Regions from separate parts of the Rhodococcus daqingensis genome, predicted to be linked through region 3. Evidence: riboswitches for the same ligand, from Rfam matches in the RefSeq annotation. Region 3 holds a riboswitch; each other region holds the start of a gene.
The links. A riboswitch is a leader RNA that binds a small molecule or an ion and turns the genes downstream of it on or off. The one in region 3 is predicted to bind S-adenosylmethionine.
Positions count from the first base shown of each region.

Region 1 (6,558 bases), on a different contig from region 3:
TCACCAGCGGCAGATTTCGCGCCCGGGCTCACCCCGCCTGGCGCCTTCGCGCTTCCGAAGTGAGTGCAGCGGCCCGTAGACCAATCGGGATTTCATCGTGCACCCTCGGTTAGCCTCACCCCCATCTCGACCAAAAACCTGCGGCTGCGTCGAATTTCACCTCGGCGCTGCTACTTCCCAGTAACCCGCCCCCGAGTGGGAGCGGCATGAGTAGGAGTGCAATCGTGTCTCTTGTGTCTGAAGCAACCACACCGCAAAAGGTTGAGCTGACCGACGAAGAGATCTTCGCGGGCCACATTGGCGGCAAGCTCTCAGTCGAGACGACCGCCCCGCTCGATTCCCAGCGTGCGCTGTCCATCGCGTACACGCCCGGCGTGGCTCAGGTCAGCCGCGCGATCGCGGCGGACGAGACGCTCGCCGACCGGTACACGTGGACCAGCCGCCTCGTGGTCGTCGTCAGCGACGGCACCGCGGTGCTCGGCCTGGGCGACATCGGACCGCGTGCGTCGCTGCCGGTGATGGAGGGCAAGTCCGCGCTGTTCAAGAACTTCGCGGGCCTGAACTCGATCCCGCTCGTGCTCGACACCAAGGATCCCGACGAAATCGTCGAGACGCTGATCCGCCTGCGCCCGAGCTTCGGTGCCGTCAACCTCGAGGACATCTCGGCCCCGCGTTGCTTCGAGATCGAGAAGCGGGTCATCGAGGCACTCGACTGCCCGGTCATGCACGACGACCAGCACGGCACGGCCATCGTGGCGCTGGCCGCGCTCAAGGGCGCGGTGAAGGTCCAGGACCGCGACATCACCGCGCTGCGCGTCGTGATCTCCGGTGCCGGTGCGGCCGGTGTCGCCTGCGCGAACATCCTGCTGGCGGCCGGCATCGCCGACGTCACCGTCCTCGACTCCAAGGGCATCGTGTCGAAGGACCGCGGTGACCTCAACGAGATCAAGGCCGACCTCGCCGCCCGCACCAACCCGGCGGGACGCACCGGCGGCATCATCGAGGCGCTCGACGGCGCCGACGTGTTCCTCGGCGTGTCCGCGGGCACCGTGCCCGAGGAGATCATCGCGACGATGGCCCCGGAGGCGATCATCTTCGCGATGTCCAACCCGGACCCGGAGATCCACCCCGACATCGCGCGCAAGCACGCCGCGATCGTCGCGACCGGCCGCAGCGACTTCCCGAACCAGATCAACAACGTGCTCGCCTTCCCCGGCGTGTTCAAGGGTGCGCTCGACGCGGGCGCCCGGCGCATCACCGAGGGCATGAAGCTCGCCGCGGCCGAGGCGATCCTGTCCGTCGTCGCCGACGAGCTGGCCGTCGACAAGATCGTGCCGAGCCCGCTCGACCCGAGGGTCGCCCCCGCGGTGGCCGAGGCCGTCGCGGCCGCGGCCAAGGCCGAGGGCGTCGCCTAAGCACGCTCGTTCGTCCCGCTGGAGGAGGGCACCGCCGCTCGGATCACCCGGGCGACGGTGCCCTTCCGCCGTTCTCGGGGGCGGTCAGTCGAGCGCGGGGGTGCGGCGCAGCCGGCCGGTGCCAGGCACCGAGGCCCACACCGCGAGGGCGAGGACACCGTCGATGATCAGGGCGAGCACCGCGACGAGGATCGCGCCCACCAGGACCCGGGCGTAGTCGCCGAGCGCCAGGCCGTCGAACATGTACCGCCCCAGCCCGCCCAGGTTCACGTACGCGGCGACGGTGGCGGTGGCGATGACCTGCAGCGTCGCGTTGCGCAGCCCGCCGACGATCAGCGGCAGCGCATTCGGGACCTCCACCCGGAAGAGCACCTGCGCCCGTGTCATCCCCATCGACCGCGCCGCATCGACCACGACGGGGTCCACGTTCGCGACGCCGGCATAGGTGCCGGCCAGGATCGGCGGGATGCCGAGCAGCACCAGCGCGATGATCGGCGGCACCAGGCCGAGCCCGAGGAGCAGCACCAGGAAGGTCAGCACCCCGAGGGTGGGCAGCGAGCGGAGCGAGTTGACGAGCCCCACCAGGAGGGCGTCGCCACGGCGGAAGTGGCCGATGAGCAGACCGAGGGGAATCGCGATGACCGCGGAGATGGCCACCGCGAGCAGGCTGTACCAGAGGTGCTCGGCGATGCGGGCGCCGATCCCGGTGGGGCCGGACCAGTTCGAGGGGTCGGCGATGTAGTCGAAGGCGGCGCCGAAGAGGTTCATGCGGGTCCCTCGGTAGCTCGAAGGACCGCGGCCGGTTCCTCTGCCTTGCGGCTGCGGGCGGTCCTGGTCCAGGGCGTCAGCAGACGGCCCGCGATGTAGAGCAGGCCGTCGATCACCAACGCCAGGAACACGATCGCGATGATCCCGGCCAGGATCTGGTCGGGGTAGTCGCGCTGGTAGCCCTTGGTGAACAGCTCACCCAGTCCGCCGATGCCGATCAGTGAGCCCACCGACACCAGCGAGATGTTGGTGACGGCGACGACCCGGATGCTGGAGATCAGAACCGGGACGGCCAGCGGCAATTCGACGGTCAGCGCTCGGCGCACCGGTGTGAAACCCATCGCGGTGGCCGAGTCGATCACCGATTCGGGTACCGAGTCGAGGGCCTCGGGGACGGCCCGTACCAGCAGCGCCGTCGAGTAGATCGACAGTGCGATCACCACGTTCAGCTCGTCGAGGATGTTCAGGCCGAGCAGGGGTGGGATGGTGACGAACAGTGCCAGCGAGGGGATGGTGAAGGCCAGGGAGGCCAGCGTCATCGTGGTCTTGCGTAGCCACGGTACGTTCCGGATGGCGACACCGACGGGCACCGCGATCAGCAGCCCGATCAGCAGCGGTAGGAGTGCCAGGTAGAGGTGTGTCTTCGCGAGGTCGACAACCTGCGAGAAGTTGTCGATCAACCAGCGCATCAGCCGGCCGTCTCGCCGTTGAAGAAGTGCCGGTTGCGCGCGCGGTCCTCGGCCTGCCGCTGATCCGCGAGCCTGCGGATCACCTCGGATCCGTACACCCCGCCCACCACCGAGCCGGACTCGTCCACCACGACACCGATCCCGGAGGGCGACGAGATCGCGGCGTCCAGCGCCTGTCTCAGGTCGCCGCCCCTGGCGAACAGCGAACCGCCCGCGGAGGTGCTGTCGGCAAGGGTGTTGCCGGCACGGATGCCCTCGACACCGGTGACGTCGATCCAGCTGCGCGGCGCCCCGTCGTCGGTGACCACGAGCACCCACTCGCCCTGGTCGAGTCGCAGGGACGCGAGCTCGGTTTCGACGGCGGTGCGGATCTCGTGCAGCGGGACCTCGTCGGCGGGCCGGAACGACAATCCGCGGTACCCGCGATCGCGTCCCACGAACGAGGCGACGAAATCCGTTGCGGGTGAGGCGAGCACGGTCTGCGGATCGGCGTACTGCTGGAGCCTGCCGTGCGGGCCGAACACCGCGACGCGGTCGCCGAGGCGCACGGCCTCGTCGATGTCGTGGGTGACGAACACGATGGTCTTGCGCAGCTGCGCCTGCAGGCGCTGCATCTCCGCCTGCAGGTCCTCGCGGACCACCGGGTCGACGGCGCTGAACGGCTCGTCCATCAGCAGGATCGGGGGATCGGCCGCCAGCGCCCTGGCCACGCCGACCCGCTGCTGCTGGCCGCCGGAGAGCTGGGACGGGTAGCGGGTGGCCAGCGCGGGGTCGAGTCCGACGCGTTCGAGGACCTCGAGGGCGGCCTTGCGGGCCGCGCGCCGCGAATCGCCCCGCAGCACAGGCACGGTGGCGACGTTGTCGACGACGGTCCGGTGCGGAAGCAGTCCCGCGCTCTGGATCACGTAGCCGATGCCGAGGCGCAGCTTGACCGCGTCGGTGCGGGTCACGTCCTGGCCGTTCACGATCACCTTGCCGGAGGTCGGCGTGATCATCCGGTTGATCATCCGCATCGACGTGGTCTTGCCGCAGCCGGACGGCCCGACGAACACGGTGAAGGACTCGGGCTCGATGACCAGATCGAGGTTGTCGACCGCGGTGGTGCCGTCCGGGTAGCGCTTGGTGACCGACTCGAAGGAGATCACGGCCGGCCGCCTACGACACCGGCTTGTCGAGGCCCTGCGCCGACACCCACGCCGTGGCGGCGGCGTCCGGCTCCGTCTTCGAGTCACCGGACACCGACGTGTTCAGGGCGACGAGCTCGTCGGTGGTCAGCTTGGCCGACACCGCGTTCAGGACCGCAGTCAGCTTCTCGGACTGCTTGTTCGCCCGCAGAACCGGGACCACGTTCTGCGCCGGGAAGTTGTTCTTCGGGTCCTCGAGGACCACGAAGTCGTTCTTGGCGATGGCGGGCGAGGTGGTGAAGATGTTCGCGGCGGTGACCTGGCCGGAGGACAGGGCGGCCACCGTGGCGGGTCCGCCGCCGTCGGCGATCGGCACGAAGTTCTGCGGGCTGATCACGAGGCCGTAGTCGGCCTCGAGTCCGGGCAGCCCCACCGGGCGCTCCTGGAACTCGGCGGGCGCGCCGAACTTCACCTCGGCGGAGTGGGGTGCCAGGTCCGCGATCGAGGTCAGCTGCCACCGGTCGGCGGTCTCGCGGGTGACGACCACCGCGTCCTTGTCCTCGGCGGGTGCGGGCGTGGTGATCGCGAGGTCGGGGCCGAGGGCCTCGGGCAGGGCGGCGTCCACCTCGGCGGCGCTGGTCGCGGTCGTCTCCTTGTCGAGGTACTGCAGCAGGTTGCCGGTGTAGTCCGGGATCACGTCGATGGATCCGTCCTTGACCGCGGGGATGTAGGTCTCCCGGCTGCCGATGTTCAGCTTGGTCTGCACGTCGAAGCCGTTGGCGCGCAGGGCCTCGGCGTAGATGTTCGCCACGGTCTCGGACTCGGGGAAGTTCGCCGACCCGACGATGATCGTGTTCGGGTCCGAGCTGGTGCCACCGCCGCTGCTGAGCGGGTCGGAGTTCCCGCCGCAGGCGGAGAGCGCGGCGACGGCCGCGATCGTCGCGGCGACGACGATCGGGCGGGGGCGTGGAGCCCGCGGAATGCCCATCCAGTGGGGAGCGCGGATAGCTGAGAACCTCATGGCGTCCTTCCATCGGTTCCGGCGTTAGCACCCGTCCCCTTCGGACTGGTTGCTGCGGCGTCGACAAGCCGGATCTCTCGGCCGCTCGAGATGGTGCTGGCCACCGAGTGTAACGATAGGGAGGACATTCGCTGGGTGAAGAGAGGGAGCGTGGCGCGCCATGACGGCTCGGTGGAGGACTGCCGCGGTGACCGCGATGGCCGTGGCGGCGGTGTGCGCGCTCGCCGGATGCACGGTGGACAACTCCGGGCTCGACGAGGCGCAGGCACCGGCAGCGATCACCGTCGGGTCCGGCGAGTCCGCGGAATCGCAAGTCGTCGCGGAGATCTACGCGGAGATCCTGCGCGGCACCGGTTCCCCGGTCGACGTGGCCGCCCCGACGACGCGCGCGGAGTACGTGGAGGAACTCGGCGCCGCGGATGTCACGGTGGTGCCGGACTTCACGGGGCCGCTGCTGCACCACTTTCAGCCGGACTCGGAACTCACCGACCCCGATGAGGTGTTCGACGAGCTGAACAGGTCTCTGCCGGAGGGTCTCTCGGTGTCCGACTACAGCGATGCCGAGCTCGAGGCCGAGGGTTCGGCACCCGCACAGAACGTGGTGCCGTTGATCCGCAATGGGGTGCTGACCGAGGATCAGATCAAGGCGCTCAACGTCGTTGCGGGCGAGCTCACCTCGGCCGACCTGGCGTCGATGGCGGCGCGGGTCCGGCAGGGCGAGTCGGATCCGGAGCGGGCTGCCGACGAATGGCTCGGCGCCCGCTAGACCCTTGCGCTCTCGAGCGCCGCACGGAGGAAGCCGCCGAGTTCGCGGACGGCGTCGTTCGCCTCCCGCAGGATCGACGCCTGCAGGTGCGCGACGTGCCACAGCCGCGGGTGCTCGGTGAGCTGGACGGTGACGCCGGCCGTGCGCAGCTTGTCCACCAGCTCCAGCACCTGGGGGTACAGCACCTCGGAGGTGCCGACGTGCACGATGGTCGGCGGCAGCCCTGTCATGTCGCCGCGCAGCGGCGCATACCCCGGATCGGTGGGGTCGCCGCCGCCGAGGTAGGCGTCGGCTGCGATGAACGACCACGCCGTGTTGATCACGAGATCGCGATCCTTCGGGGCATTGCGGGCACCGGGATCGACCCACGGTGCGATCAATGCCAGGGCCGCGGGGTGCACGTCGTGTACGTCGATCAGGCGGCGCGCCGTGGCCACCGAGAGCCCACCGCCTGCCGAGTCGCCCGCGATGGCAACCTGATCGGCGGTGTACCCGTGCTCGACGAGCAGCTCCAGGTAGGCGTCGACCGCATCCTCCAGCCCGGCCGGGTACGGATCCTCCGGAGCGAGGCGGTAGTCGAGCAGAAACACCGCGGCCTCGGATTCGCGTGCCAGGTACGCGGCCAGCGACCGGTGGGTGGCGAGCGATCCGAGGGTGTAGCCGCCGCCGTGCAGGTACAGCACGGCGGTGCGGCGTTCGCTGGCCCCGACCGTGATCCGCTCGGCCTTGCGGCCGGCCAGGGTCAGCTCCCGCACGACGGTGTCGCGCGGGAGCC
Region 1 covers NZ_JBHTCS010000013.1:144,676-151,233, forward strand. Annotated here, with positions in the region: gene ACFQS9_RS12125 (NAD(P)-dependent malic enzyme) at 225-1,415, shown strand; gene ACFQS9_RS12130 (ABC transporter permease) at 1,500-2,183, opposite strand; gene ACFQS9_RS12135 (ABC transporter permease) at 2,180-2,872, opposite strand; gene ACFQS9_RS12140 (ABC transporter ATP-binding protein) at 2,872-4,017, opposite strand; gene ACFQS9_RS12145 (ABC transporter substrate-binding protein) at 4,028-4,984, opposite strand; SAM riboswitch class I at 5,024-5,114, opposite strand; gene ACFQS9_RS12150 (glycine betaine ABC transporter substrate-binding protein) at 5,178-5,783, shown strand; gene ACFQS9_RS12155 (alpha/beta hydrolase) at 5,780-6,558, opposite strand, start outside.
Region 1: another riboswitch for S-adenosylmethionine. It lies ahead of ACFQS9_RS12145 (ABC transporter substrate-binding protein); the one in region 3 lies ahead of ACFQS9_RS25860 (aminotransferase class V-fold PLP-dependent enzyme).

Region 2 (6,558 bases), on a different contig from region 3:
AGGAACCGATCCGACCCCGGACCCCCGACGCGGCGCCGGATCGCGTCTCGAACCGCACCGGTCGCGGGCGACGGCCGCAGCGGTGCCCGCAGGTCGAGGCCCCGTGCCGCGGTGAGCGCCTCGATCGCGAGCACCCGCGTCATTCCGTCGATCGACCGTCGCAGCTTGCGCGCGGCCGACCATCCCATCGCCACGTGATCCTCCTGCATGGCGGAGGAGGGAATCGAGTCCACGCTGGCGGGCGACGCCAGGCGCTTGAGCTCCGAGACGATCGCCGCCTGGGTGTACTGGGCGATCATGTGTCCGCTGTCGACCCCGGGGTCGTAGGCCAGGAACGGGGGCAGCCCGTGGCTGCGCGCGGCGTCGAGGAAGCGATCGGTTCGGCGTTCGCTCATGCCGGCCACATCCGCGACGACGATCGAGAGGAAGTCGAGCACGTACGCCACCGGCGCCCCGTGAAAGTTGCCGTTCGACTCGATCCGGCCGTCGAGGGTCACGACCGGGTTGTCGATCGCGCTCGCTAGCTCACACGCCGCGACCCATTCGGCATGGGCGAGGGTGTCCCTGGCCGCGCCCGCGACCTGAGGAGCACACCGCAGCGAGTAGGCGTCCTGGACCAACGGGCAATCGGGGGTGGCATGGCTGGCGACGATCTCCGATCCCGCCAGCAGCCGGACCATGTTCGCCGCCGCCGTGGCCTGACCGCGATGCGGGCGCAATGCCTGGAGATCGGGGGCGAACACGCGGTCCGTGCCGAGCAGACCCTCGACACTCATCGCCGCGGTGATATCGGCCAGCGGCAGCAACCGGTGCAGGTCGTCGCAGGCGAGCAGCAGCATGCCGAGCATCCCATCAGTGCCGTTGATGAGCGCGAGGCCCTCCTTCTCCTCCAGGACCACCGGCACGATCCCGGCCGCGGCCAGCGCGTCAGCGGCGGGCACCAGCGTCCCCGCGGCATCTCGGACCAGGCCCTCCCCGGTCACCGCGAGCGCCACGTGCGCGAGCGGCGCGAGATCGCCCGAGCAGCCGAGGCTGCCGAACTCGGGGACCACGGGCGTGATCCCCGCCGACACGAGCGCGGCGTAGGCGCCCGCGACCGCGGGCCGCACCCCGGTGCGACCGGTCGCCAGCGTGGACAGGCGCAGCAGCATCATCGCGCGCACCACCTCCCGCTCGACCTCCGGACCGCACCCCGCGGCGTGCGAACGGATCAGGCTGCGCTGCAACTGGGCGCGCAACTCCGGCGGGATGTGCCGGGTGGCGAGCGCACCGAAACCGGTGGACACGCCGTACACCGGACCGGCGTCCCGCGCGAGCGCCTCGACGTGCGCCCGCGTCGACGCCATGACGGACACCGCCTCGTCCGCCAGGAGCACCGGGGCGCCGGATCGGGCGACGCGCAGCACCTGGTCGGGCGTCAGGGGGCCGACGCCGACCACAACCGGTTCGGGAATGTCCACCGCGGCCTCCTCCGTAGGGAAGCGAGCTGATGGTCACATCCTCCCGCTACATCGGGCGCGGCGCGGGGGAATCGCCGTCAGGACGGCTGACGCACGAGCTCCGGCTCCGATTCCGGCTGCGGACGGACGAAACGTAGGTAGGTGAGGGTGAGCAGGATCAGCCACACGGCCCCGACCACCAACGCCACCCTGGTGTCGGCGGAGAACGCGAGCACGACGATCACGAAGACCAGGAAGGCGATCGCCAGCATCTGCCCGTACGGCCAGAACGGCACCGGGAACTTCAGCGCCGACGTCTGGTCCGCGCTCATCTGCCGTCGCGACCGGTAGTGCGACAGCAGGATCATCAGCCAGACGAAGATCGTGGCGAAGGTGGCGATCGAGGCGATCACGAGGAACACCTTCTCCGGGATCAGGTAGTTCAGGAGGACCCCGACCAGCAGGGTGGCGGTCATGATCACGACGGTCATCCAGGGCACCCCGTTGCGGGAGACCTGCTTCATCACCGCGGGCGCCTGGCCGCGCTGGGCCATCCCGTACATCATCCGGCCGGCGCCGAAGATGTCGCTGTTGATCGCCGACAGCGCCGCCGTGATCACCACGATGTTCAGCACGGTCGCGGCCGGGCCGATACCGAGCCCCTGGAAGATCTGCACGAAGGGGCTGCCGTCGGTGCCGATGCTCTGCCACGGGTTGATCGCCATGATCACGGCGAGGGTGAGCACGTAGAAGAGCATGATCCGGATCGGCACCGTGTTGACCGCGCGCGGGATGGTCCGCTCCGGATCCTGCGCCTCGCCCGCGGTGACGCCGATGATCTCGGTCCCGCCGAAGGCGAAGACCACAATCGCGAAGCAGCCGACGAACCCACCGAAGCCGGTCGCGAAGAACCCGCCCTCGGTCCACAGTTGGCTGATGCCGGTGCCGGTGTCGTGCACCCCGAACCCGAAGATCAGGATCGCGACGCCCGCCGCGATCATCGCCACGATGGCGGCGACCTTGACCAGGGTGAACCAGAATTCGAGCTCGCCGAACACCTTGACGCTGAGCAGGTTGATCGCGCCGATGAAGAAGACGATCGCCAGCACCCAGATCCAGCGCGGCACGTCCGGGAACCAGAAACCCATGTAGACGCCGAAGGCGGTCACGTCCGCCAGGCAGACGACGATCATCTCGAAGGCGTACGTCCACCCGGTCATGAACCCGGCCAGCGGGCCGAGGTGCTTGCTCGCGTACTCGCCGAACGACCCGGACACCGGATTGCTCACGGCCATCTCGCCGAGCGCCCGCAGCACCAGATACACCGCGACGCCACCGATCAGGTAGGCCAGCAGCACCGACGGGCCGGCCTGCTCGATCGCCGCGGCCGAACCGTAGAACAGGCCCGTTCCGATGGCAGAGCCCAGCGCGATGAACCGGATGTGCCGGGAGGTGAGACCTCGGGTCAGCGCCGTGGTGGCGGCTTTCACTATCGGTCTCCCTGCGCGGTGCTCGAACTCGGGCGAATGCCCGGACCTGACGATTCGCCCAGCAGTTTAGCGTTGTAATGCAGGTCACCCGCGGTCGCCGGGCTCGGCCGTACGGCCTCCAGGGGCGAATCGCCGCCCCCTAGCTGTCGACCGCGCGACCCGAGCCGCTAATATCGAGTGCGGTCATGAGTGCCAGCATCAAGCCCCGGCTAGCTGGTCGGCAACCCTCCATCCGCGGTGGGGTGCCCCGGGTGATGACCGGGTTGTCCGAGAAACAGTTCGGATGGCAAGCGCGGGTCCGTCGGGACGGACCCACAAACCGGGCCACGACCCACCGGAGGTTCACCATGTGTTGTTGTCGCAGATAGGACCCATTCTTGCCCCCTGGCGCCCGAACTGCGCCGCTCTCCCCCAAATTCTTGGAGTAGACAACACATGAGCGAGAACACCCCCGCGACCGTCGACCCGACCGCCGCCTGGAGCTTCGAGACCAAGCAGATCCACGCCGGGCAGACGTCCGACGCGACCACCAACGCCCGCGCGTTGCCGATCTACCAGACCACCTCCTATACGTTCAACAACACCGATCACGCGGCCGCACTGTTCGGGCTGGCCGAGCCGGGCAACATCTACACCCGGATCATGAACCCGACCCAGGACGCCGTCGAGCAGCGGATCGCCGCGCTCGAGGGTGGCGTCGCGGCCCTCCTGCTCGCCTCGGGTCAGGCGGCGGAGACGTTCGCGATCCTGAACCTGGCGGAGGCGGGCGACCACGTCGTCTCGAGCCCGCGCCTGTACGGCGGCACCTACAACCTCTTCCACTACACGCTGCCCAAGTTCGGCATCACGGTCAGTTTCGTGGAGGACCCCGACGACCTCGAGCAGTGGCGCGCGGCCATCCAGCCGAACACCAAGGCCTTCTTCGGCGAGACGATCTCCAACCCGAAGAACGACGTCTTCGACATCCCCGGCGTCTCGGCCGTCGCGCACGAGCACGGCATCCCGCTGATCGTCGACAACACGGTCGCCACTCCGTACCTGATCCGTCCGCTCGAGCACGGCGCCGACATCGTGGTCCACTCGGCGACCAAGTACCTCGGCGGGCACGGCACGGCGATCGCGGGCGTCATCGTCGACGGCGGCACCTTCGACTGGACCCAGGGTCGACACCAGAACTTCACCACCCCCGACCCCAGCTACCACGGTGCGGTGTTCGCCGATCTCGGCGCGCCCGCCTACGCCCTCAAGGCCCGTGTGCAGCTGCTCCGCGACGTGGGCGCCGCGGTGTCGCCCTTCAACGCGTTCCTCATCAGCCAGGGCCTCGAGACGCTGAGTCTGCGCATCGAGCGGCACGTCGAGAACGCCCAGCGGGTCGCCGAGTTCCTGCAGGCGCGACCCGAGGTCGTGTCGGTCGCATACGCAGGCCTGCCCTCCTCGCCCTGGTACGAGCGCGGACAGCAGCTCGCACCGAAGGGCGCGGGCGCGATCGTGGCGTTCGAGCTCGCCGGCGGGGTCGATGCGGGCAAGCGGTTCGTGAACGCCCTGACCCTGCACAGCCACGTCGCCAACATCGGCGACGTGCGTTCGCTCGTCATCCATCCCGCCTCGACCACCCACTCGCAGCTGACCCCCGACGAGCAGCTCGCGTCGGGCGTCACCCCGGGCCTGGTCCGGCTCGCGGTCGGGATCGAGGGCATCGACGACATCCTGGCCGATCTAGAGGCCGGCCTCGCGGCGGCGGCGTCTTGACAGTCCGTTCCGAGTCAGACGCCCGTTCGGCGCGGCCTCCGCAGGGACTCACACCGTCCCTCGCGGGGTTCCCGCCGCCGAACGGGCGCCTGACGAGCATCGGCATCGGCCCCCTCGAGCTCGAGAGCGGGGCCGTCCTGCCCGACGTCACCCTCGCCGTCCAGGCCTGGGGCGTGCCGAGCGACACCCTCGACAACGTGGTGCTCGTCGAGCACGCCCTGACCGGGGACTCGCATGTGTCCGGTCCGGTGGACGACGAGCACCCGTCGCCGGGCTGGTGGAACGGCATGATCGGCCCCGGCGCCCCCATCGACACCGACGAGTGGTGCGTGCTCGCCACGAACGTCCTCGGGGGTTGCCGCGGCACCACCGGGCCCGCCTCGCTGGACCCGGACGGCAGGCCGTGGGGGTCACGCTTCCCGGAGATCTCCATCCGCGACCAGGTGTCGGCTGAGGTCGCGCTCGCCGACCTTCTCGGCATCAGCCGGTTCGCGGCCGTGGTCGGCGGCTCGATGGGTGGCATGCGCGCGCTCGAATGGACGGTGGGCCACCCGGATCGGGTCGGTACTGCGATGATCCTGGCGGTCGGGGCACGCGCGACCGCGGACCAGATCGGGACCCAGACCACCCAGATGGCCGCCATCACCGCCGACCCCGACTGGATGGGTGGCGACTACCACGGCACCGGGCGGGTGCCGCGCACCGGACTGGGCATCGCGCGCCGCATCGCGCATCTGACCTACCGCACCGAGGACGAGCTCGACACCAGGTTCGAGAACGCCACGCAACCGGGTGAGGACCCGTGGCACGGCGGCCGATATGCGGTGCAGAGCTACCTCGAGCACCAGGCCGACAAGCTGGTCGCCCGCTTCGACCCGGGCACCTATGTCCTGCTGACCGAGGCGATGAACCGTCACGACGTGGGCCGCCGCCGAGGCGGGGTCGCGGCGGCGCTGGCCTCCACCCCCGTCCCGGTCATCGTCGGCGGCGTGGACTCCGATCGGCTCTACCCGCTGCGGCAGCAGGAGGAGCTGGCCGAACACCTGCCCGGGTCGGACGGGCTGCGCGTGGTGAACTCCAGATACGGTCACGACGGCTTCCTCACCGAAGCGGAGTGGGTGACCGAGCTGCTCGGCGAGACCATGGCGCTGGCCAGGGCGGGCCGCGCGGCCGCGGCCGACAGCGTCTGATCCACGCGGCCGAGGCCGATTCTCGTGATCGTCCTCGGCCGGCACGTCATGTCGATAGCATCTGCGCCGTGCGTGCGTCCGTGATCCACCCCATCTCGACACTTCCACTCCCCACCCCCGCCAGGGCGGTCGAGGCGTTTCCCCCGACCGACGGATCCCTGATCCATGTCCCGATCGGCTCGCTCCTGCTGGAGAGCGGCGAGGTGCTGCCGGACGTCACCCTGGCCGTCCAGTGCTGGGGCACCCCCACTCCGGAGTTGGACAACATCGTGCTCGTCGAGCACGCCCTCACCGGCGATTCCCACGTCACCGGCCCCGCCGACGACGAACACGTGACCCCCGGCTGGTGGAACGGCATGGTCGGCCCCGGCTCCCCCATCGACACCGACGAATGGTGTGTGCTGGCCACCAACGTGCTCGGCGGCTGCCGCGGCACCACCGGCCCGAGCTCGACCGCCCCGGACGGCAGGCCATGGGGATCACGCTTTCCCGCCATCTCCGTCCGCGATCAGGTCGAGGCCGAGGTCGCGCTGGCCGACGCGCTGGGGATCGCGCGATTCGCCTCCGTCGTCGGCGGCTCGATGGGTGGCATGCGAACCCTCGAATGGACGGTCGGCCACCCCGACCGGGTCGGCTCGGCCCTGGTCCTGGCGGTCGGCGCCTGCGCGAGCGCGGACCAGATCGGCGCCC
Region 2 covers NZ_JBHTCS010000009.1:574,074-580,631, forward strand. Annotated here, with positions in the region: gene hutH (histidine ammonia-lyase) at 1-1,454, opposite strand, end outside; gene ACFQS9_RS07235 (amino acid permease) at 1,538-2,929, opposite strand; SAM riboswitch class IV at 3,111-3,228, shown strand; gene ACFQS9_RS07240 (bifunctional o-acetylhomoserine/o-acetylserine sulfhydrylase) at 3,365-4,678, shown strand; gene metX (homoserine O-acetyltransferase MetX) at 4,675-5,868, shown strand; gene metX (homoserine O-acetyltransferase MetX) at 5,961-6,558, shown strand, end outside.
Region 2: another riboswitch for S-adenosylmethionine. It lies ahead of ACFQS9_RS07240 (bifunctional o-acetylhomoserine/o-acetylserine sulfhydrylase); the one in region 3 lies ahead of ACFQS9_RS25860 (aminotransferase class V-fold PLP-dependent enzyme).

Region 3 (6,558 bases):
GTCTCGGCCGCCGCCGCCCGCACCGAGGACAGGTCCGCCAGGTCGAGACGGACCAGTACGTGCTCGGCACCCGACCCGGCCCCGTCGCTCGCGGCCCGCACGGACTCCAGCGCACGCGCGCCGCGCTCGAGATCGCGACAGGCCAGCACCACGCGTGCGCCGGCGCCGGCGAGCGCGGTGACGGCGCGCAGGCCCAGGCCGTTGTTGGCCCCGGTGACCATGATGGTGCGGCCCCGCTGGTCGGGGAGGTCTGCGACACGGAACCGTGGTGCCGCGAGCGGCGGCCGGGCCTCGCGCCCCGCTTCGATGACCGCGTCGGGGGCTGGTCGTCGGGGCGCGGGTTGCGATGCGGGCATGGCTTCTCCAGACGTTGCGGGCGCGGTTCTCTGTGCCCTGAACCCTACGGCCGACCACGGGGGAGCGCCCGGGGATGCGTGTCTCTCGGACCGGGCGCCCCGTGTCTCAGCCCCGGCCGAGGCGTTCGTCCGCGGCCGCGTGTGCCGCGGCCAGTGGGGTGATGCCCGCACGCTCGGCGCGATCGAAGAGGTCGCTCAGGGTGCTGCCGATGAGATTGACCCGGGTCAGGACCTCGTCGTAACCCCGGTTCTCGCCGTCGGCCAGGATCGCGAACAGGGCGCCGCCAGCATTGGCGACGAAGTCGGGCGCCCACAGGATCCCCTTGTCGGCCAGGCGATCCGCGCCGTCGTGGTGCGCGAGCTGGTTGTTCGCCGGACCGACGACCGCGCGGCAGTCGAGGCCGTCGATCACCTCGTCCGTGAGCACGCCGCCGACACCGGCCGGGACGAAGACGTCCGCAGGCACGGCGGCGGCGTCCTCGGGACGGACCCAGTGGGCGCCGATCTCCTCGGCCAGCGCCCGCTTGCCGCCGTCGATGTCGCTGACGGTGAGGACGGCGCCCTCGGCGGCGAGCGTGCGCGCGAGCCGGGAACCGACCTGCCCGAGTCCGCTGATCGTGATCCGCAGGCCCGCGAGGCCCGAGCCCGGGAACGCGCGGGCGACGGTCGCGCGCAGGGCGGAGTAGACACCGACGGCGGTGGGCTCGGCCGGCTCGCCGATCCCGCCGGTGGCGGTGGGCAGGCCGAAGACGTGCGCGGTCCGTTCGCGGACGATCTGCATGTCGGCCGCGCTGGTGCCGACGTCCTCCGCGGTCCGGTAGCTGCCGCCGAGCCCGTCGACGATGTCGGCCAGGTCGAGCATGGCCGCGCGGCGCCGGTCCCCGTCGAGGACCTCGCCCGGCGTCAGGGCGATGACGGACTTGCCGCCGCCGGTGTCCAGGCCCGCGACCGCGCACTTGAGGGTCATCGCGGCGGACAACCGGAGCGCGTCCTGCATGCCGGACTGCCAGTCGGGGTACTGCCACACCCGGCAGCCGCCGAGCGCCGGTCCCAGCTTGGTGGAGTGCACGGCGACGGTGATCGGCAGGCCCGAGCGGTGTCCGGACTCGAGGACCACGTGTTCGTGGTCGAAGCCGCTGCGCGGGGTGCGGGTGACGGGTCGGGCTTCCAGGGTGGTCATCGTTGACGTCCTTCCGATAGCTGGGCTGTGTGGCGCGATGAGGGGTGCCGAGGTGTGCTGTGTGTCGCAACTACAGTCCGTATCGATGGCAAGGCAGTCAATAGTGAAGTCAATAGCGCAGCATTCTGATCAGATGATGCGAACCGAGGGGCGTCGGGTGTGATGCTGTGCTCAGTTCGTCATCGATGTGGGTCACGCCACGCGCATTCCGGTGGCTCGCGCGCGGGCGCAGGTTCCCGGCGTGTCCTCCGATCGGGGGACGGCCGGTTCATCCGCCAGAAGGGGCAGTTGGTGGACAGACGCAACCCCGGACCAGGGCCATAGTTGATTCATGCCGGGAAGTGAAACGGCCCCGAATCCCAAACCGCAGAGGAAGCGCACGAATGAGTACAGCAGTGGCAGACGCACCCAATCCGCGACCCGCTACACGTGGCGGGGTCATGAGTACCGAGCAGATCAAGTTCCACATCGCCGCGATGTTCGCAGAGCCGGAATCCGTGACTTCCGTTGTGGGAGAGGAACAGCGATGACGATGACGGCAGTCGCGGCCGCGCCGAGGCGGGTGCTGTTCATCGGAACCCCGGCGGCCTTCGTCGAGACGGAGCGGTGGCTCGTGAGGCACGGACTGGAGTCCACGCGGGCGCTCGGCGACGACCTGCTCGGCGCGATCGCCACCGAGGACGTGCTCGACGGGATCTGCTCGGCCGCCGACGCGGCGGCGGTGCAGCACGTGCGCGCGCTGGGAGTGCCGTGCGTCCGGGTGGAGCCCTACGCGCCGGTGATGCTCCTCGCCGCCTGCTAGTGCTTGCCGCCGAGCCGATTGTCAGACACTTTCCGGGCCAAGGATTTTCGAGTGGAAGAAAGGGTTGGATCGGACGATGTGAACCGGCTCGCGCAACCGCGAGCCGGTTCACGCGGTTGACAACGTCCGGACCGAACTGCCATCCTCGCCGTAGGTCATGAGTGCCAGCAGATAGCCCCGGCTTGCTGGCCGGCAACCCTCCACCGCGGTGGGGTGCCCCGGGTGACGACCTGGCTGCGGTCCAACACCGGACCCGGCAAGCGCGGGCTCGTTGTCTTCCACAAGCACACGGGTCCTGACCGAGGGATGTCTGATGACTGCTGTTCTCACCGCCGCTGCTGTTCGCCCCGCCATCGGCTGCTCTGCCGACCGGCCGTTCGCCGCGGTCTCGGGTGCCGACCTGACCGTCCCGCTGGCAGGCGGCGGGACCTGCACCTATGCGAACTTCGACTACGCGGCGAGCGCGCCGGCGCTGGCGCAGGTCACCGAGCGGGTACAGGAGCTGCTGCCGTACTACGCCAGCGTGCACCGGGGCGCCGGGTACGCCTCGCAGGTGTCCACCGCCAGCTACGAGGGGGCCCGCGACGTGGTCGCCGGGTTCGTCGGGGCCCGCGCGGACGACGTGGTGGTGTTCACCCGCAACACCACCGATGCGCTCAACCTGCTCGCCGGCTGCGTGCCCGGCGACACCGTCGTCCTCGACATCGAGCACCACGCAAATCTGTTGCCCTGGAAGAAGAACGGCGCGCGGATCGTCCGGTCCGCAGACACCGTCGCCGAGACGGTGGAGCGGATCGTCGCCGAACTGTGCAGCAAGCCTGCGGCGCTGCTCGCCGTCACCGGCGCCTCCAATGTCACCGGTGAGGTGCTGCCGATCGCGCGGCTGGCCGAGGTCGCACACGCCTGCGGGGCGCGGATCCTGGTCGACGGGGCCCAGTTGCTGCCGCACCGGCGGGTGGACATCGCCGCGCTCGGCGTCGACTACCTGGCCTTCTCCGGTCACAAGCTGTACGCGCCGTTCGGGGCGGGCGCGCTCATCGGCAGGCGGGACTGGCTGGACGCCGCCGAGCCGTACCTGGTCGGCGGCGGCGCCACCCGCGACGTCTCGTCGGGGTGTGTCGAGTGGGCGCCCGCCCCGCAGCGGCACGAGGCAGGCACTCCCAACGTGCTCGGCGTCGCGGCGTTGGCGGCGGCCTGCTCGGCCCTGGCCGGGCTCGACGCCGACGCGTCGGAGCGCCACGAGCGAGTCCTGTGCGCTCGGCTCGTCGACGGGCTGCGCGGGATCGACGGCGTCGAGTTGCTCCGGATCTGGTCCGACTCACCGGATTCGGTCGGCATCGTCACCTTTACTGTCGACGGCTACGCGCCACGCGAGGTGGCGAGCTACCTCTCGGACCGGCACGGCATCGGGGTGCGTGACGGCCGCTTCTGCGCGCACCCGCTGCTGGCCCGGCTCGGCCGACCCGACGGCGCCGTCCGGGCGAGCCTGGGCCTGGGCAGTCACGCGGCCGACGTGGACCGGTTGGTCGTGGCGCTGCGCGAACTGGTGGACGGTCGCCGCCCGGCGCCGGGCCTTGCCGGGTAAACTCGCGCCATGGCACCCGTGACGACCCTGGCGACTGACGCCCGGTGGTGCCGTCGGCATGTGGATCTCTGCCGTACCGCGTCGGGCACGTGTCTGAGCTGAGCTCGCCCTCAGCTCATCAGCTCGTACGCATCCCTCGAGGAGACCCATGTCCATCGATTCGTCTTTCCGTACCCGGCCGCTGCACGTCGCGGTCGAATTGTCCGGCGCCGGTCACCATCCGGCGTCCGCTGCGCACACCGACTTCCGGATTCCGCTCGGGCTCACCGACTACTGGGTGGACCTGACCGCGCCGGCGGACCCCGCTGCGCAGCTCGACCTGGCCGCGGTTCCCGGCGCCGTGGTCCGCATCCGCGCCCACGACCTCCGTGGGGCCCAGCAGCAGCGCGACCGGATCCGGGCGGAGGTCGCGGCCGACGGCCGGGACCCGGACTCGGTCACCGTGCTGCTCGACGTCGAGGTGCTCCTCGGTGACGATTCGCGTTCCGCGCGAAGGGAACTGGCCCTGCTCGATGGTGGGCTCCGGGGTGCCCGGGTGCCCGATTCGATCTCCTATGTGGGTACGGCGCCGGGGCTGGCCGGGCTCATCGCCGACATCGGCGCCGCGGGGGTCGCCGACGGGGTGACCCTGCTGCCGCTCGTCCTGCCCCGCGTGCTCGACCGGGTGGTGGACGACGTGCTGCCGTTGCTGCACGGCCGCGGCCTCACCCGCCCGTCCGCCACGCTCGGCGAAGTGCTGGGTCAGTTCGGATTGACCTCCGGCAGAACCATTCTCGCGTCCTGAGGAAGCTCGGTGCCGGGGTGCCGCGGCCGGCCAGGCCGACGGCACCCCGTCACCGGCCGGTCAAGCCGCCGCGGTCTCGGTGATGATGCGGACCCGGGAATCGGGATCGAAGCGGTAGCCGGTGCCGCGGACGGTGGACACCAGCCAGCCGTAACGCCCGAGCTTTGTCCGGACCCGCGACACGTGGACATCCACGCTCCGCCCGGCCCGTTCGCGCTCGCCGAGGTTGCCGCTCAGCTCGAGGAGTCGTCGCCGCGAGACCACCACCCGAGGCCGGCGGGCCAGGTGGGAGAGGATCTCGAACTCGGTGTGACTCAACGACACCGGCTCGCCGCGGGAAAAGACCTGTCGTGCTGGAAGGTCGATGACCAGCGGTGCGTCGATCGCCTCCGTCTTCGAGGCCGCGGCGGCGGGCGCGGTGTCCATCCGGGCACGGGTGCTGACACCGGGGACGAGCTCCTGAGCGGTCGCGCGCAGGGCGTTGGCGAGCGCGACCAGCTGCTGCCGATCGGCGGATCCGGGGTTGCTGAACTGAAGGGTGAGGACGAGGTCGGGATCTGAATCCCGCTGCCCCAGTACGGAATGAACCATGGGTGACTCCCAGTTTCGGCTGTGTTGGTGTGCGGCGGTCGTGGTCAACGACAGCGGCGACACTCACTCCGAACGGGAGAGTCGACGGTAGAGCTGGGCACGATCATGAGCGGCGCCGGGATCATTCGCCGAGCGGGGTCGGGCGGTAGTACCTGCCGTCGTGGTACAGCAGGGGAGCGGCCGCGGCCTCCGCGTCGTCCTCGTCGTGGACGCGCGTGACCATCCCGATGACCAGCGTGTGGTCGCCGATCGGGATGAGCTGGTGCACGGTCGTGCGCAGCCAGATCGGAGTGCCGTGCAGCACCGGCTCGCCCGTGTCGAGACGCTTCCAGAGCGATTCGTCGGCGAACCGCTGGTCGGCGCTGCGCGAGAAGCGCTGGGCGAGGTGCTGCTGATGCTCGCCGAGCAGGTGGATGACCAGCGAGTCCGCGGCGTGCAGTGCCTTGATGCTCGACGAGTTGTGCGCGATGTTGAACGAGACCAACGGCGGATCCAGCGAGATCGACGCGAAAGAGGTGGCGGTGAAGCCGACCGGGCCGGCCGCGGAGTCGAGCGTGACGATGGTGACGCCCGCCGGGTAGCGGCGCATCGCCGCCCGGTACTGGTCGGCGGTGATACCGACCGGGTCTATCGGGGTGGCGGCGGGTGGCAGATCGTCATGTGGATAACTGTCGAGTGGCTGGGACAACGGATTCTCCGGATCTTCGGCTGCACAGGACGCACGCACCAGTGGTGCGCGCCGATGAGTCAGGTCAGCGCGGACACTGGCTCGCGGAAGTGCGGCACAGGTCGACGTGTCGCCGGCTCCACACTCCGTCAGTCACGTGGCCTCCAGGGATCTGTTTCGCCCACTATAGGACCCGGGTCAGTCGACGTCGATGGCCAGCCCGGCGGTGATGCGGAGCAGCTCGGCGAAGGTGGTGCGGAACATCGTTGCGGGATGGCCGGCCGCCGCCCACAGTTCCGGGTACTGCGCGAGCGCGGCGTCCACGTACGTCGGCAGGTTGGTGGGGTGGCCGAGCGGGGCGACGCCGCCGATCGGCTGGCCGGTCACCTCTCGGACGGTGTCGGCGGTCGCCCGCATCAGGGTGCCCTCGAGCCGCTTGCCGGTGCGCTCGGTGTCGACCCGGTGCGCCCCCGAGACCAGCAGCAGGATCGGGTCGTCATCGAGCAGGAACACCAGCGATTTCGTGATCGCGCCGACGTTCACGCCGAGCGCGGCGGCCGCCGCCTCGGCGGTGTGCGTCGATTCGTCCTGGG
Region 3 covers NZ_JBHTCS010000030.1:311,713-318,270, forward strand. Annotated here, with positions in the region: gene ACFQS9_RS25845 (oxidoreductase) at 1-356, opposite strand, end outside; gene ACFQS9_RS25850 (Glu/Leu/Phe/Val dehydrogenase family protein) at 463-1,536, opposite strand; gene ACFQS9_RS25855 (hypothetical protein) at 2,063-2,338, shown strand; SAM riboswitch class IV at 2,492-2,607, shown strand; gene ACFQS9_RS25860 (aminotransferase class V-fold PLP-dependent enzyme) at 2,652-3,923, shown strand; gene ACFQS9_RS25865 (hypothetical protein) at 4,072-4,707, shown strand; gene ACFQS9_RS25870 (winged helix-turn-helix domain-containing protein) at 4,768-5,298, opposite strand; gene ACFQS9_RS25875 (flavin reductase family protein) at 5,420-5,887, opposite strand; gene ACFQS9_RS25880 (putative leader peptide) at 6,051-6,122, opposite strand; gene ACFQS9_RS25885 (YbaK/EbsC family protein) at 6,164-6,558, opposite strand, start outside.